DNA from 4 places in the Lysinibacillus sp. LK3 genome. Region 4 is predicted to be linked to each of the others. Evidence: riboswitches for the same ligand, from Rfam matches in the RefSeq annotation. Region 4 holds a riboswitch; each other region holds the start of a gene.

Region 1 (3,298 bases), on a different contig from region 4:
CAATCGGGAAAAAGCACACAAGACAGATAATGATAAGCTTCGGTAATAAGCCAAAGCCAAACCAAATAATAAGGAGCGGTGCCAAGACTAGAATAGGAACATTCTGCGACATAATAAGAATTGGATAAAACAGTTCTCGAATAAATGTAAATCGATGCAACACTATTGCCACCGTTAGCCCACAAGCGATGCCAATGGCTAATCCTAGTAGAGCTAATTGTACTGTAGCGAATGCATGTGGTAGAAAGGTTTGATACGACTGGATGGCTTCTGACAAAATACTACTTGGTGTGGGTACTAACCAATGAGGAACTTCAGCAAACCGCACGATTAGTTCCCATATGAACAAGAGGAAGGCGATAAAAATTATCGTCCTTCCCTTCTGTAATGCACGTTTCATTACTGATATTTCTCCGTTAATGTATCCATCGTAATACCCGTTGGCTGATATAAAATTTTCACTTGTGTAATGACATTAATGGCACCAAGTTCAATCATTTTCTCATTCATTTTTTCAATGATTTGGAGCAATGTTGAAAGCTCACCCTCCATCGTTGTTTCCAATGGATGTACCTCATATTTCACCCCAGAAGCATCGATCACCGCAATTGCTGCATCGACATATGGTATAACATCTTCATATTTCTCTGTCTTCGGAATGATTTGTACACTGATTAATGAATTTGCCATCTTATTTGGCCTCCTTTTTAGGTAAGAAATCATTAGTAAAGGCTTTTTTCGCATCAAATTCGCCCTCTAGTACTTGATTGCTAGACATCCATTTCGCGTAATTTTCCCACACCGAAAGCTTTTGCTCTCCCCATTGCTTGGCATCATCCTGATATTTATCAGCCAGCCATTCCTGACTTTTATGCACTAACGCTTGATCTAAATCAGGGGCCGCTTCGATTAAAATATCAGCCGCTTCACTTGGGTTTTCAATTGCGTATTCATAGCCCTTCGATGCAGCTGCCACAAAGGCTTTGACTACATCCGGGTTGTCCTGTATCATTTTTTCATTTGTAGCTAAAACTGGCGTATAATAATCCAATTGATCACTATAATCTGTAAGATATAGCATATTAATCTTTTCCCCACGCAGCTCAGCCTCAATCCCAGTCCATGCATAATAAATCCAAGCAAAATCTATATCTTTTTCCATCATTGTGAAGAAATCTAAATCCCCTGCATTGACGATATCTAGCTTATTAATATCTGCCTTTTCTTTTTGCATGAGTGATTGTAAAACGGCTTGCTCTAATGGCGCGCCCCAACCACCATAGGTTTTACCTTCAAAATCCTTTGGCGATGTAATGCCCTTCGAAGCAATAGAAGCAAAGCCAGATGTATTATGCTGTATAATTGCTGCGATGGAGACCAGCGGCACATCCTGTACTCGTGCCTGTGTTATGCCTTCCTGATAGCTCACGCCAAAATCCGCCTTTCCAGAAGCAACAAGCTGATCTGCGCCCGCCTCACCAGGCATAATAATATCAACATCTAAACCCTGTTCCTCAAAATAACCGAGTTTTTTGGCAACATATAGTCCTGTATGATTTGTATTCGGCGTCCAATCCAGTACCACAGACACCTTTTTCAGCTTGTCTGCAGCCTGCTTGTCATCCTTGTCACTACAGCCTACTAATGTCAATAGTGCTGCCAATAAAATAAAAAACCATTTTTTCATGCGAAAGCCTCCCAGTTTGTAATATGAAAGTGTTCATGAATGAATGTTGTCACCAGAAGAAAGCGTATACAATGTTGGCAAGCTGTTGCTTGAAAACATAAAAAAACGCCTAGGATTCCTCCCAGACGTATTGCAATCAATCTTCAAAACTTTGCTTTTTGAATAGATGTTCCCTACGCTGGTACGAGCCAAATCAGGTTCAAAGGGTCAGCGTCTACCGGACACAATCTCAGCTAGCAATTACTAGCCCCCCTACATTCTTTCGCTATGAACTTTTCGATGATTATTATACCCATAGTTTCACTTAAATGACAAGGTGCTATTTTTGAATAGAGCTTAAAGCCCAGCGCTCCTAAGAGGCTGGGCATGCTTTTAGCTTGGTTTCTGTTCTTTTTTGGCTGTTACAACATGAGAAATTGCTCCATCTGTTGCAATATCCACTTTAAATGAACCATTGGAATGGCGATCCGCACGAGACAATGCTTGTACGTCAATCATCTCTTGAACACCTTTTTCAGTTTCAATCACAACCTGCTCCTCGTCTGTTGCTTGAACAACTGCCACAATTCGGTGAGGGTTTGCTTTTAACTCTGTTAATACTTTTAGTCCACGTTTTGCACGACTCGCTACTTCAACTTCAGCGACATTCATTTTCTTTACGGCCCCACGCTGTGTCACAATCACTACATAGTGGGTAACATCAGGCTGTAACACATTGACTCCAACTAAGGCTTCTCCATCTTTTAGTGTGATCCCTTTCACACCGCCTGTTTTCACACCTGTAACTGGTAACTCCTCCATAGGGAAACGAATCGCATAGGCTGTATCCGTTGTGAGCATCAGCTCCACGTCATCTGTTACAAATGATGCATAGATCATCGCATCACCAGCCTTGACGTTCATCGTTTTAATTGGCTTTGAATAACGTGTTACCGCATAGTCTGCGAGTGGTGAGCGCTTAATTTGGCCATCTTTTGTGGCTGTGAAGACATACGTATTTGGCTGTTCAAATGTTTCGAAGCCATAAACCGCAATAATGGATTCATCTTCCCCTGTTGGCACAATACTTGAAATATGCTGGCCGAGATCCTTCCAGCGTATATCAGGCAGCTCATGAACAGGCTGATAAATATAATTGCCTCGATTTGTGAACAGCAATAGATGGTGCTGTGTATTTAAGTTTGCTTCATACAATAAATAATCTGAATCCTTCATGGCAAAATCTTGCCCGTTTGAAGCGGCATGAGAACGTGTGGATGTACGTTTAATATAACCATCCTTCGTTACTGTTACGACAACCTCTTCACTTGGCACAAGGACATCCAATGTAATTTTAATTTCTTCAATTTCTTGCTCAATCTTCGAGCGACGAGGCTCTGTAAAGCGTTTCTTAATATCTAGTAACTCTTGTTTAATAACACGCACTAGCTTTGCTTCACTTTGTAGAATCCCCTCTAGCTTCGCAATTAGCTTATTTAACTCGTCCTGTTCCTGACGAAGCTCTGTAATATCCGTATTCGTTAAACGATATAATTGCAGGCTTACAATGGCCTCTGCTTGTACCTCTGTAAAATCAAACTTCGCTTGTAAATTAAGCTTCGCATCCTTCTT
Region 2 (3,298 bases), on a different contig from region 4:
AATCCTTGTCCAAGAAAAGCAGTAAGTGCTGCGGAAAATGTACATCCAGTACCATGCGTATTTTTTGTTTGGATTCGTGGAGACTGCAAAGAAAAAGAACGTCCATTTTTGCAAAATACATAATCAATGGCATAAAGTGGATCTGCTAAATGACCACCTTTAATGATGACACATTGTACACCTAGCTGTAACAAGCTTTGAGCTACTTCTTTCATATCTTCAAAATGATGAATAGATCTCCCAGTAAGTGTCTCTGCCTCGGGTATATTGGGCGTAACAACCGTAGCAAGTGGTAATAAAGTTGAGCGTAAGGCATCGATAGCTTCTTGCTGTAATAGGCTTTCCCCACCTTTTGCAATCATCACCGGATCAACAATCAGTGGAATGTTTAGCTCCCTGATCTGGTGTGCAATTGCTTTGATAATTTCTGAGGAATAAAGCATTCCTGTTTTAATCGCAGCGATTGGAAAATCTTCTACTAAGGCCTCTAATTGTTTTTTTATAAAGGAAACGTCAATAGGGCAAACACCTGTTACACCCAAAGTATTTTGAGCAGTTAGAGCAGTAATAACAGAAGTACCGAACACTTCTAATTCCTGAAATGTTTTTAAATCAGCCTGTATACCCGCGCCTCCACCACTATCTGAGCCAGCGATTGTTGTTACAATATGCATGAAGCTGCACCATCCTTTGATAAGCGATGTATAGCATTGAGTAAGGCTATTTGAAAATCACCAATGTCTGCAGTAAATGCGGATGCCAGTACACCTGCTTTTTTATAGTAAGTAAGTGTTTCTGTTAATTGTTGGTAAGGATTATGGCTTACACTATAGGCTGCGCCACAAATTGCGCTAAGTAAACAACCTGTACCCGTTACTTCCGTCATTTGGGGATGACCACCAGCGATCCATTGGCTATGCTTGCCATCAGTTATAAAATCGCGTTCTCCTGTGACAATAACAATGCATTGATAGCGTTGAGCCAATGATGTGGCTTCTAATTCCATAGCGATAGTGCCATGACCACTATCGACACCCTTTTGTTGCCAATTTACACCAACTATTGCTGCTAGCTCGCCGAGATTACAGCGAATCACGGCAAAGTGTATGTTTTCCAGTAAGTATCTTACGGTTTCCTTACGATAAGTTGTGGCTCCAACTCCGACAGGATCTAAAATAACAGGAATACCAAGTTTATTGGCTTTTTCACCTGCTAATAACATGGCACTTTTTGTGCGATCATTAAGTGTTCCAATATTAATTAATAATGCTTGAGCAATGGCCACCATCTCCTCTACCTCTTGGTAGTCATCGGCCATTACTGGTGAAGCACCTATCGCTAATAAACCATTTGCTTGAAAATTTGCCACTACATAATTGGTTATACAATGGATAAGTGGTTGCTGTTGACGAATTGTTTGAAAAATCATTGTAGTCCTCCTTTAGGGATGGACGTAAGCATGCAAAAAAGGCTCTTTTTGTGTAAAAATGCACGAAAAGAGCCTTTCATCTGAAAACGATGTTTATTGCTCCCTACGTCAGTATTAACTAACAGGTTCAAAGGGTCAGGTTTTACCTTCTCAACTCTTACGAGTCCCCCTGCAATCTTGCTTTTAGTTGACCAAAATGTACCATACTTTTCATTTGTATTCAATAGCAAGTTTTCCTATAGATAAAATGTGACCGATGCCATATAGGAGGGTATGATAGTTGTCATGACTTTACCGAAATTAAGCACAAACCATTGAAAATGCTGAAAAAAGAGTTTTATAATGTGTCATAACAAAAGGGGGCAATTGCCATGAAAAGACAAGATTTAGTTGCACCAGAATGGTATAACATAGTAGAGGAAATTGAAAAATATGCTCAGGATGCAGCCAAAAATGCTTTAATCATTTATGAAGAAAACCAAGACATCCAATGTATTACATATGCACATTTATTGGAAAAAGCGAATCAAGCAGCACATGTATTCACCAAGCAAGGTTTAAAGAAAGGTGATGTCATTTTAGTAATGGTACCACGTTCGGTTGAAGCATATATTGTGTATATTGCTGCATTGAAAGCGGGTTTAACTATTATTCCAAGTTCTGAGATGTTAAGAACAAAGGATATTGAGTATCGAATTCATCATGCAAATGCTAAAGCAGTTATTGCATTTGAACCCTATATTGAACAGTTCGATAAAGTGGGAAATTTACAAGACATACTGCAATTTGTCATAGGGAATGCACATGAACCTTGGCAGAACATACTTGAAAAAATGAATAATCAACCTACAACCTACATAAATCCTATCCCAACAAAAAGCACAGACAATGCATTTTTAGCCTATACAAGCGGAACAACAGGAAATCCAAAAGCAGCAGTGCATACGCATAGTTGGGGCTATGCTCATTTACGAACAACAGCACCACATTGGTTGGGTGTACAAGAAAATGATATTGTTTGGGCGACTGCAGCACCAGGGTGGCAAAAATGGATTTGGAGTCCATTTCTAGCTACTTTAGGCAGTGGTGCTACTGCATTTGTCTACAAAGGTAAATTTGAAGCAGCTTCTTATTTAGCATTGCTTGAGAGATTCAAAATCAATGTACTATGCTGTACACCAACTGAATATCGTTTTATGGCAGCGCTTGAAAATTTACATGAATATGATTTAAGTGCAATTCGCCAAGCTGTATCAGCTGGTGAGCCATTAAATAGTGAGGTTATTAGAGTATTCTTGGAAACATTCAAATTACAAGTGCGAGATGGCTATGGACAAACGGAAAATACATTATTGGTAGGCACAATGGTAGGGATGGAAGCGAGAGTTGGCTCTATGGGAAAACCTACTCCTGGCAACACTGTTGAAATTATTAATGATTTGGGCAAACCTGTTACAATCGGAGAAGTTGGTGATATTGCTGTTCATCGCGAAACGCCAGCACTCTTTAAAAAATATTTAAATGATCCTGAACGTACAAATTTACAATTTCGTGGGGATTGGTATATTACAGGAGATCGTGCCTATAAAGATGAAGATGGCTACTTTTGGTTTGACGGACGAGGAGACGATGTTATTATATCCTCAGGCTATACAATTGGCCCTTTTGAAGTAGAGGATGCTTTAATGAAACATCCAACTGTAAAAGAGGCTGCTGTTATAGCGAGCCCTGATAAAGTAAGAGGAAATATTGTCAAAGCATTTATTGTTCTGCGCAATGGTGAAAAAGGTGATGGAGCGCTTATTCAAACACTCCAAAGTCATGTTAAATCATTGACCGCTCCTTATAAATATCCACGTGCTATTGAAT
Region 3 (3,298 bases), on a different contig from region 4:
AGGCAGGGAACTATGAGGATTTAATTGGTGAAGGGAAAGAAGAGGGTATAACCTTATCGACAGTAGCGATTGGACAAGATGCCGATGCGAACTTATTAGAAGCGCTTAGTGACATGGGCAGTGGACGTTTCTATGATGTGATAGATGAGCAAACCATTCCTTCTATTTTATCTCGGGAAACAGCTATGATTTCCCGCACCTATATTGAGGACAATCCATTCTATCCGGCAATTTATAATGCAGCAGGATGGAACTCACTGTTTGCTAATGGTGTCCCACAAATGAATGCATATATTGGGACAACGGCAAAACAGGGGGCTACTGTTGTAGCAGAAAGCGAGAAAGAAGATCCTGTGTTAGCGCAGTGGCAATATGGTCTTGGTAAAACATTTGCCTTTACATCTGATTCAACGGGTAAATGGACTGGAGATTGGGCAAGATGGCAGAATTGGGGAGCATTTTGGCAAACACTTATTTCTCAAATGCTACCAAGCTACAATGATGTAGCCTATGATGTAAGATTGGAAGCAGATGGTTCCTTTATGATTACAGACCCTACAAATGAAGCCGCATTTTTAGATATTGTAGCGGTAAATGAAGCAGGGGAGGAGCTAGAAACACAACTTGAAACCATTTCCGCATCTCAAGTTCGAGCTGTAGTACAAGCTGAACCTGGATTAATTTTCTTCCGTATAGCAGATGAAAAGCAGGCCATTTATCAGGCAGGGCTAAGTGTTCCTTATAGTGCTGAATACGAACTACTCCCTGTAAATAACCAACTGATAGAAGAGTTAACTCAACGAACAGGAGGCACTGTTTTAAAGGAACCACAAGATGTCTTCCGTGACTTTACGACAAAAGGAGCAGATCGGCAAAATATTGCCACATGGCTACTCTTAGCGAGTATGCTTCTTTTCTTTATTGATATTACCATAAGACGTTTTGGTTGGAATTTCCTAACGAATGCGAAGAAAAAAGAGCCGCTGGTTGAGGAAAAAACTATAGAAGCAGAAGACACAAATGTAGCACAGTTGTTAAAAGGCATGAAAAAACGATCTTAAAATAGAGGAAGCAGTGCAAACTCGAATAGTTTTGCACTGCTTTTTTATATTGCATGAAATAAAGAGTTATCCCCTTTGTAAAGAGGGTAAATGAGAAGAAAAGCGATCCAAATTGGACTACCCCAGCTCAATGAATGCTCATAATTCAATCTCTCTCAATAAAGAGAAGAATTAAACCTCTTTACTAGCTCTGTTTTACGCAAGCTACTCGCAACCATTACACCTAAAATAGCACCGATCGTACTTGATGTTAAAAAGGCTGGTAGGAAGAAGAATGCTGCTACAGATGTTCCCATGAATAATTTTGCATAAGGGACGGCAATAAGTGAAGCCAGAATGCCCGTTCCGATAACTTCTCCGATACCAGCTAACCACATTTTATTGCTATATTTATAGGCAAGGGCAGCACAGAACGCACCGATGATACTACCAGGGATAGCTAGTAGAGAGCCTGTTCCAGTAAGGATACGAATGATGGCAGTGACAAAGGCAACTATAACTGTTGGTACGGGTCCAAGTATAATGGCTCCTATCACATTAATAGCATGCTGAACTGGGTAAGCACGTGCGATTCCTGTTGGGATGGATACGAAAGTAGAGCCTGCAACAGCAACGGCTACTAATAAAGCCATGACTGTTAATTTACAAATTGACATAAAGTTCACTCCTTTTGGTAAAGTTCGTGAGGAAAAATAAAAAGGCCACCCCCTTTAAACAATAGGAAGCGGCCTTGCGTGTATATAGTGACAACAGCAAGTAGCGCCACTTCCCTCCGCTAGTGTGAACTAGATCAGGTTCAAAGGGTCCGTATATTACCATATACGTCTCAGCCTTTTAAAGACTCCCCTAGTGGTTAAAATCATTCAATTTTGTGAATCAACAATAATGTAACATACTGCTAAAAATAGTCAATGATTTTTCAGACTATTTTGTATCGGGATGCATTAAATGAGGTGCTTTTTTCACTGTCCAGATGAGCGCAAGGAAGAAACAGGCTAATAATATGATAGAACCGAAAATATATGGGCTATTCATATTCCAGTCAAATAATAAACCTGCCAAAGCGGGTCCAATCATATTTCCGAGGCTCATATAGGCATTATTCAAGCCCGCAGCAAATCCCTGCTCTTTCTCTGCAAGCTTTGAGATGAGTGTATTAACAGCTGGACGAATTAATGTCGTTGCTGTAGAGAAAATTGTTGCTACAACTAAAATAAGGGCAAAGCCAGAAACAAATAATATTAAGAAAATAGCAACGGATGCAATAAATAAATTTACTAGTACTACTTTCATTTCACCATAACGATTGAACAGTGGTGTAATAATAAACATTTGTACTACTACTCCAAAAGCACCACCAACAACTAATATAATCGCTATATCTACAGGTGTGTAATTAAACTTTTCTGTCACAAATAATGACAATGTCGTTTGGAAATTTGCAATTCCAAACGAGAACACCAGCATAATTATGAGCATAACAAAATAAGGCATATGTATGGAACGAGCCATTTGCTTCGCCAGATTGTCTTGCTTTTGTTTCTGTTGAGCAGTGTTTGGTTTGGTAGAAGGTAATAAAAAGTAAGATAAAATAGATGCTACAATGGCTGCAGCTCCAGCTGTGAAAAATGGGAAATGTAAGCTTACCTTTGCTAAAAAGCCACCAATACCAGGTCCAATCATAAAGCCAAGAGACATAGCGGCACCCAACATCCCCATACCTTTCCCACGTTCTTCATAGGTTGTGACGTCAGCGACAAAAGCCATAATAGGAGGTGCAACAAATGCGGAACCTAGACCACCTAAAAATCGTGCTAAAAAGAGCATCCATACATCTGTAGCAAGGCCAAATCCGATTTGTGCAAGACCTGTTACGATAAGACCGAAAATAATTAAATTTTTTCGTCCGTACTGATCTGAAAGATTCCCAGCAATAGGAGAAAATACGAATTGAGCTAAGGCGAACGTTGCGATTAGCATACCTAGAACTTGTCCTGCTGCACCAAATATTTTTAAATACTCTGGCATGACAGGAATAATAATGCCAATACTCCCCATTGCGATAAACATATTAAACATTAAAATATACAAAGCCGCCTTATTGGACTTCTGCTGGGTCATCGAATGAACCCCCTTTTTGTAATCAAATATAGTACAGTCTATCATAAAGAATTATTGCTTGGCTAATAGTTAAGATTATAGTACTGGTTCTATATTTAGAATGGTTTTCCACAAAA
Region 4 (3,298 bases):
TACATTACTCTTAGTCTTGTATTTGTTTATGTTGTATAATACGTACCCTCTTCAGGACAAATCCTTGTTTGGTCGTATTCCTTTCTCTATTTATTTAGCATGGATGACATTTATTTTTATCACAAATACAAGCTTTACGTTAACGGCTTATGGTTGGAACGGCTTTGGTCTTAGTACGCCTCTTTGGGCAGTGATTTTACTTACTTTAGGAGGAGCCATTGCGCTACATATCCGTTTCCATCACTTTGATGTTATGTATCCAAGTGTTTTTATTTGGGCTTATATTGGAATCGCCATACATAATGGTTTTGATGAGCTACTTGTCACTACAGCTGCTTTATTTTTATGCGGTGTTCTCTTTGTTGGCATTTTATTTATTAAAAAAAATCCTGCCTACCAAAAATAAATTGGTTAGCAGGCTTTTTTCATTACATCCTATTCTTCGTCTAATGACGTTAAGATAATTGGTTTATCTTTTGTTACAATGACTGAATGTTCGATTTGTGCTACAAGTGATTTATCAGGCGTCACGAATGTCCAGCCATCACCTGCTTCTACGATATGTTCTGCATTTGCTGAGATAAATGGCTCAACCGCAAGGACCATACCTTCTTTCATAATAGTAGTATCCCATGCATCGTAATAATTTAAAATATGGTTTGGTTCATCATGTAAAGATTGACCTAAGCCATGACCTGTTAAATTCATAATAACAGTTAACCCATTAGCATTTGCCTCGCGCTCAACAGCTTTGCCAATTTGATTTAATTTAGATCCAGCCTTTACCTTTGTCATTGCTCGATCAAAGGCACTTTTAGCAACACGGCAAAGCTTTTCTTTGTCCTCATAGCCATCACCCACAACAAATGAAATACCTGTGTCAGCAAAATAGCCATTTAAAGAGCCTGAAACATCAATATTTACGATATCTCCCTCTTGAATAACACGCTTTCCTGGAATACCATGTGCTACTTCTTCATTGACGCTAATACATGTATACCCTGGAAAATCATATTCTCCCTTTGGTCCTGAAATAGCGCCAGCCTCTGCAAACATGCGACCAGCAATTTCATCAAGCTCAAGTGTTGTAACACCTGGTTTTGTGGCAGCTTTCATTGCTTCGCGAATTTCAGCACAAATGCGTCCTATTTTTTTAAAAGCTTCAATCTCTTCTTGCGTTTTTACAATCATGTATAACGTCCCTTTCATCTAATATCTATTCTTTAATATAACATAACTTTTTATGCGTAGAACGATAAACGCTTTAAATATTGTATGCTTTCCTACTTTGCAAAGTGCTAAAAGAGTTATTCACGACAAAAAAGTCCCTCCACTCATGTGAAGGGACTAGCATTAAGCTTTTCTTTGCATTAATTGGGGAGCGGCTGTAAATAAAAGAACACCAACGATAGCCGTTAAAATGGTTGCTGGTAGCATATATGTACCATTGTAGATGATGGAATAGATCCATGCATTTTGGTCACCCGCATATTCGGCAAAAAATACAGCACCAGCGATTGTATGTGCTGTGTATCGTAAGAAGCCTGCGAAAACGGTACCTATGATTATATAAAGTGCCATTTTTGTTTTGTTCATATGTTTAGCAGCGTCTAACACTGGTCCACGTACAACCGCCGCTAATCCTACAACAGTAAAAGCAACGCCATAATCTAGTAATCCTTGTAGCCAGTGCACGATATAAGAACCAAACATTGTTTGCATAACACCCACAAGTAGTCCCGTAGTAAGACCAGCTACTAAGCCCCAGCGAAATGCTATTAACATAATCGGTACCATAACAAGACTAACTGAGCCGCCTTGTGCCCATACTTTAAAGGAAACCTGATCCAGTACGAGACCTATCGCTGCAAAAATCGCAATCTCCACTAGCATTAATAGTCTTTTTTTGTCCATACATATTCTCTCCTTTGTTCCGATGTAGGATACAAGAGCAGGAATAGAAAAGCGCTGATATGTCTCTTTCTGACACCTTTTTCCTTTAAGGACGAAAAAACGATGTCAGGACAGAGCCTCACATCGTACAAGTGTCGGTTTCTATCCACATCCCTACGCAAGCGTTAACTTACAGGTTCGAAGAGTCAAGGCATTACGTGCCCAGTCTCAGCTGACATCATCAGCTCCCCTTGTGGTCGTTACATCTGAATTTATTTGAACACTCTCATTGTACGCAAAGGATTGAAGGATTACAACCTTCCATACATCATTTTTTTGAAACTTTGCTGTTTTTCATGCGTAAATATTTAAAAAGGAGGTACAACTATGGAGAATCAAAAAATTTTAGCTGCCTTTAGTTATCTTAGTATTTTCTTCGCCCCTTTTATCGTTCCATTAATTGTATATTTCGTGACAAAAGACAGTGATGTAAAAAGCCATTCGATTCGTGCACTTGTCTCTCATTTAATACCCTTTGTTTTTGGCATTCTATTCTTTATTGTCTTTGTTTTTTCTACATTTAGTTTAGATCCAACCTCCAGTAACAAGACAGTGATGATTATTTGGTTTGCTTCATTCGCCATCTATGCTCTCGTCTCACTCGGTATTGTGATTTGGAATATAATTCAGGCTGTTCGTGTTATCCGTTAATGTTTTATTTTTAAGTGAAACAGGTAGTAGTAATTGTAAAAGGAGCTGTTTTGGGATGAAAGTATCAAACGTTGTAAAAACTGCCGTTAAGTTAGCACCTATTGTTATTCCTATCGTAAAAAAAGTAATGGCTGCAAAAAAGGGCACAACGCCTACAACCACAACTCGAAAAAAATAAAACGAAGGCGTATTCCTTTTAGAAATACGCCTTCGTTTTATTTCACTTCAAAATGGGTTTGACTATGGCCATTTAATGTTTTTTCCACATGTAAAACTGCTGGCATCGCAGATTTCAATTCAGGTACATGCGAAATAACGCCAATCATACGACCAGAATCCTGCAAATCAATTAATGTATCGATTGCTTTATTTAGTGATTCCTCATCAAGCGAGCCAAAGCCCTCATCAATAAACATCGTTTCAATATGAATATTACCTTGGTAGCTTTGAATCACATCTGCCATCCCCAATGCAAGGCTCAACGAAGCATTAAATTTTTCACCACCTGATAAAGTTTTGACATCTCGTAATTGATCTGTATAAGCATCATAAACATCAAGACCAAGGCCACTTTGCTTCGCATGCTTTTCTAATCTATCTGAACGTCTAAGCTCAAATTGACCGTTTGATAAATGATACAGACGTATATTGGCAGCTTCTGTAATTTGATCTAAGTAGTTAATTTGTATATAAC

What was found. Region 4 has a riboswitch for thiamine pyrophosphate ahead of thiT (energy-coupled thiamine transporter ThiT). Riboswitches for the same ligand answer to the same signal wherever they lie in the genome.
Region 1: linked by a shared signal. The riboswitch ahead of VK91_RS12180 (ABC transporter substrate-binding protein) and the one ahead of thiT (energy-coupled thiamine transporter ThiT) in region 4 are both predicted to bind thiamine pyrophosphate.
Region 2: linked by a shared signal. The riboswitch ahead of thiM (hydroxyethylthiazole kinase) and the one ahead of thiT (energy-coupled thiamine transporter ThiT) in region 4 are both predicted to bind thiamine pyrophosphate.
Region 3: linked by a shared signal. The riboswitch ahead of thiW (energy coupling factor transporter S component ThiW) and the one ahead of thiT (energy-coupled thiamine transporter ThiT) in region 4 are both predicted to bind thiamine pyrophosphate.

The regions. Positions count from the first base shown of each region.
Region 1 is NZ_LDUJ01000016.1:46,052-49,349, forward strand. It holds gene VK91_RS12170 (ABC transporter permease) at 1-400, opposite strand, end outside; gene VK91_RS12175 (thiamine-binding protein) at 400-690, opposite strand; gene VK91_RS12180 (ABC transporter substrate-binding protein) at 692-1,687, opposite strand; TPP riboswitch at 1,841-1,951, opposite strand; gene parC (DNA topoisomerase IV subunit A) at 2,060-3,298, opposite strand, start outside.
Region 2 is NZ_LDUJ01000018.1:65,208-68,505, forward strand. It holds gene thiD (bifunctional hydroxymethylpyrimidine kinase/phosphomethylpyrimidine kinase) at 1-674, opposite strand, end outside; gene thiM (hydroxyethylthiazole kinase) at 662-1,429, opposite strand; TPP riboswitch at 1,513-1,610, opposite strand; gene mbcS (acyl-CoA synthetase MbcS) at 1,801-3,298, shown strand, end outside.
Region 3 is NZ_LDUJ01000013.1:47,912-51,209, reverse strand. It holds gene VK91_RS07190 (VWA domain-containing protein) at 1-1,061, shown strand, start outside; gene thiW (energy coupling factor transporter S component ThiW) at 1,217-1,717, opposite strand; TPP riboswitch at 1,812-1,919, opposite strand; gene VK91_RS07180 (MFS transporter) at 1,986-3,182, opposite strand.
Region 4 is NZ_LDUJ01000025.1:48,002-51,299, forward strand. It holds gene VK91_RS18085 (hypothetical protein) at 1-406, shown strand, start outside; gene map (type I methionyl aminopeptidase) at 436-1,191, opposite strand; gene thiT (energy-coupled thiamine transporter ThiT) at 1,354-1,914, opposite strand; TPP riboswitch at 2,048-2,155, opposite strand; gene VK91_RS18100 (DUF4870 domain-containing protein) at 2,281-2,604, shown strand; gene VK91_RS23255 (hypothetical protein) at 2,660-2,782, shown strand; gene VK91_RS18105 (AAA family ATPase) at 2,820-3,298, opposite strand, start outside.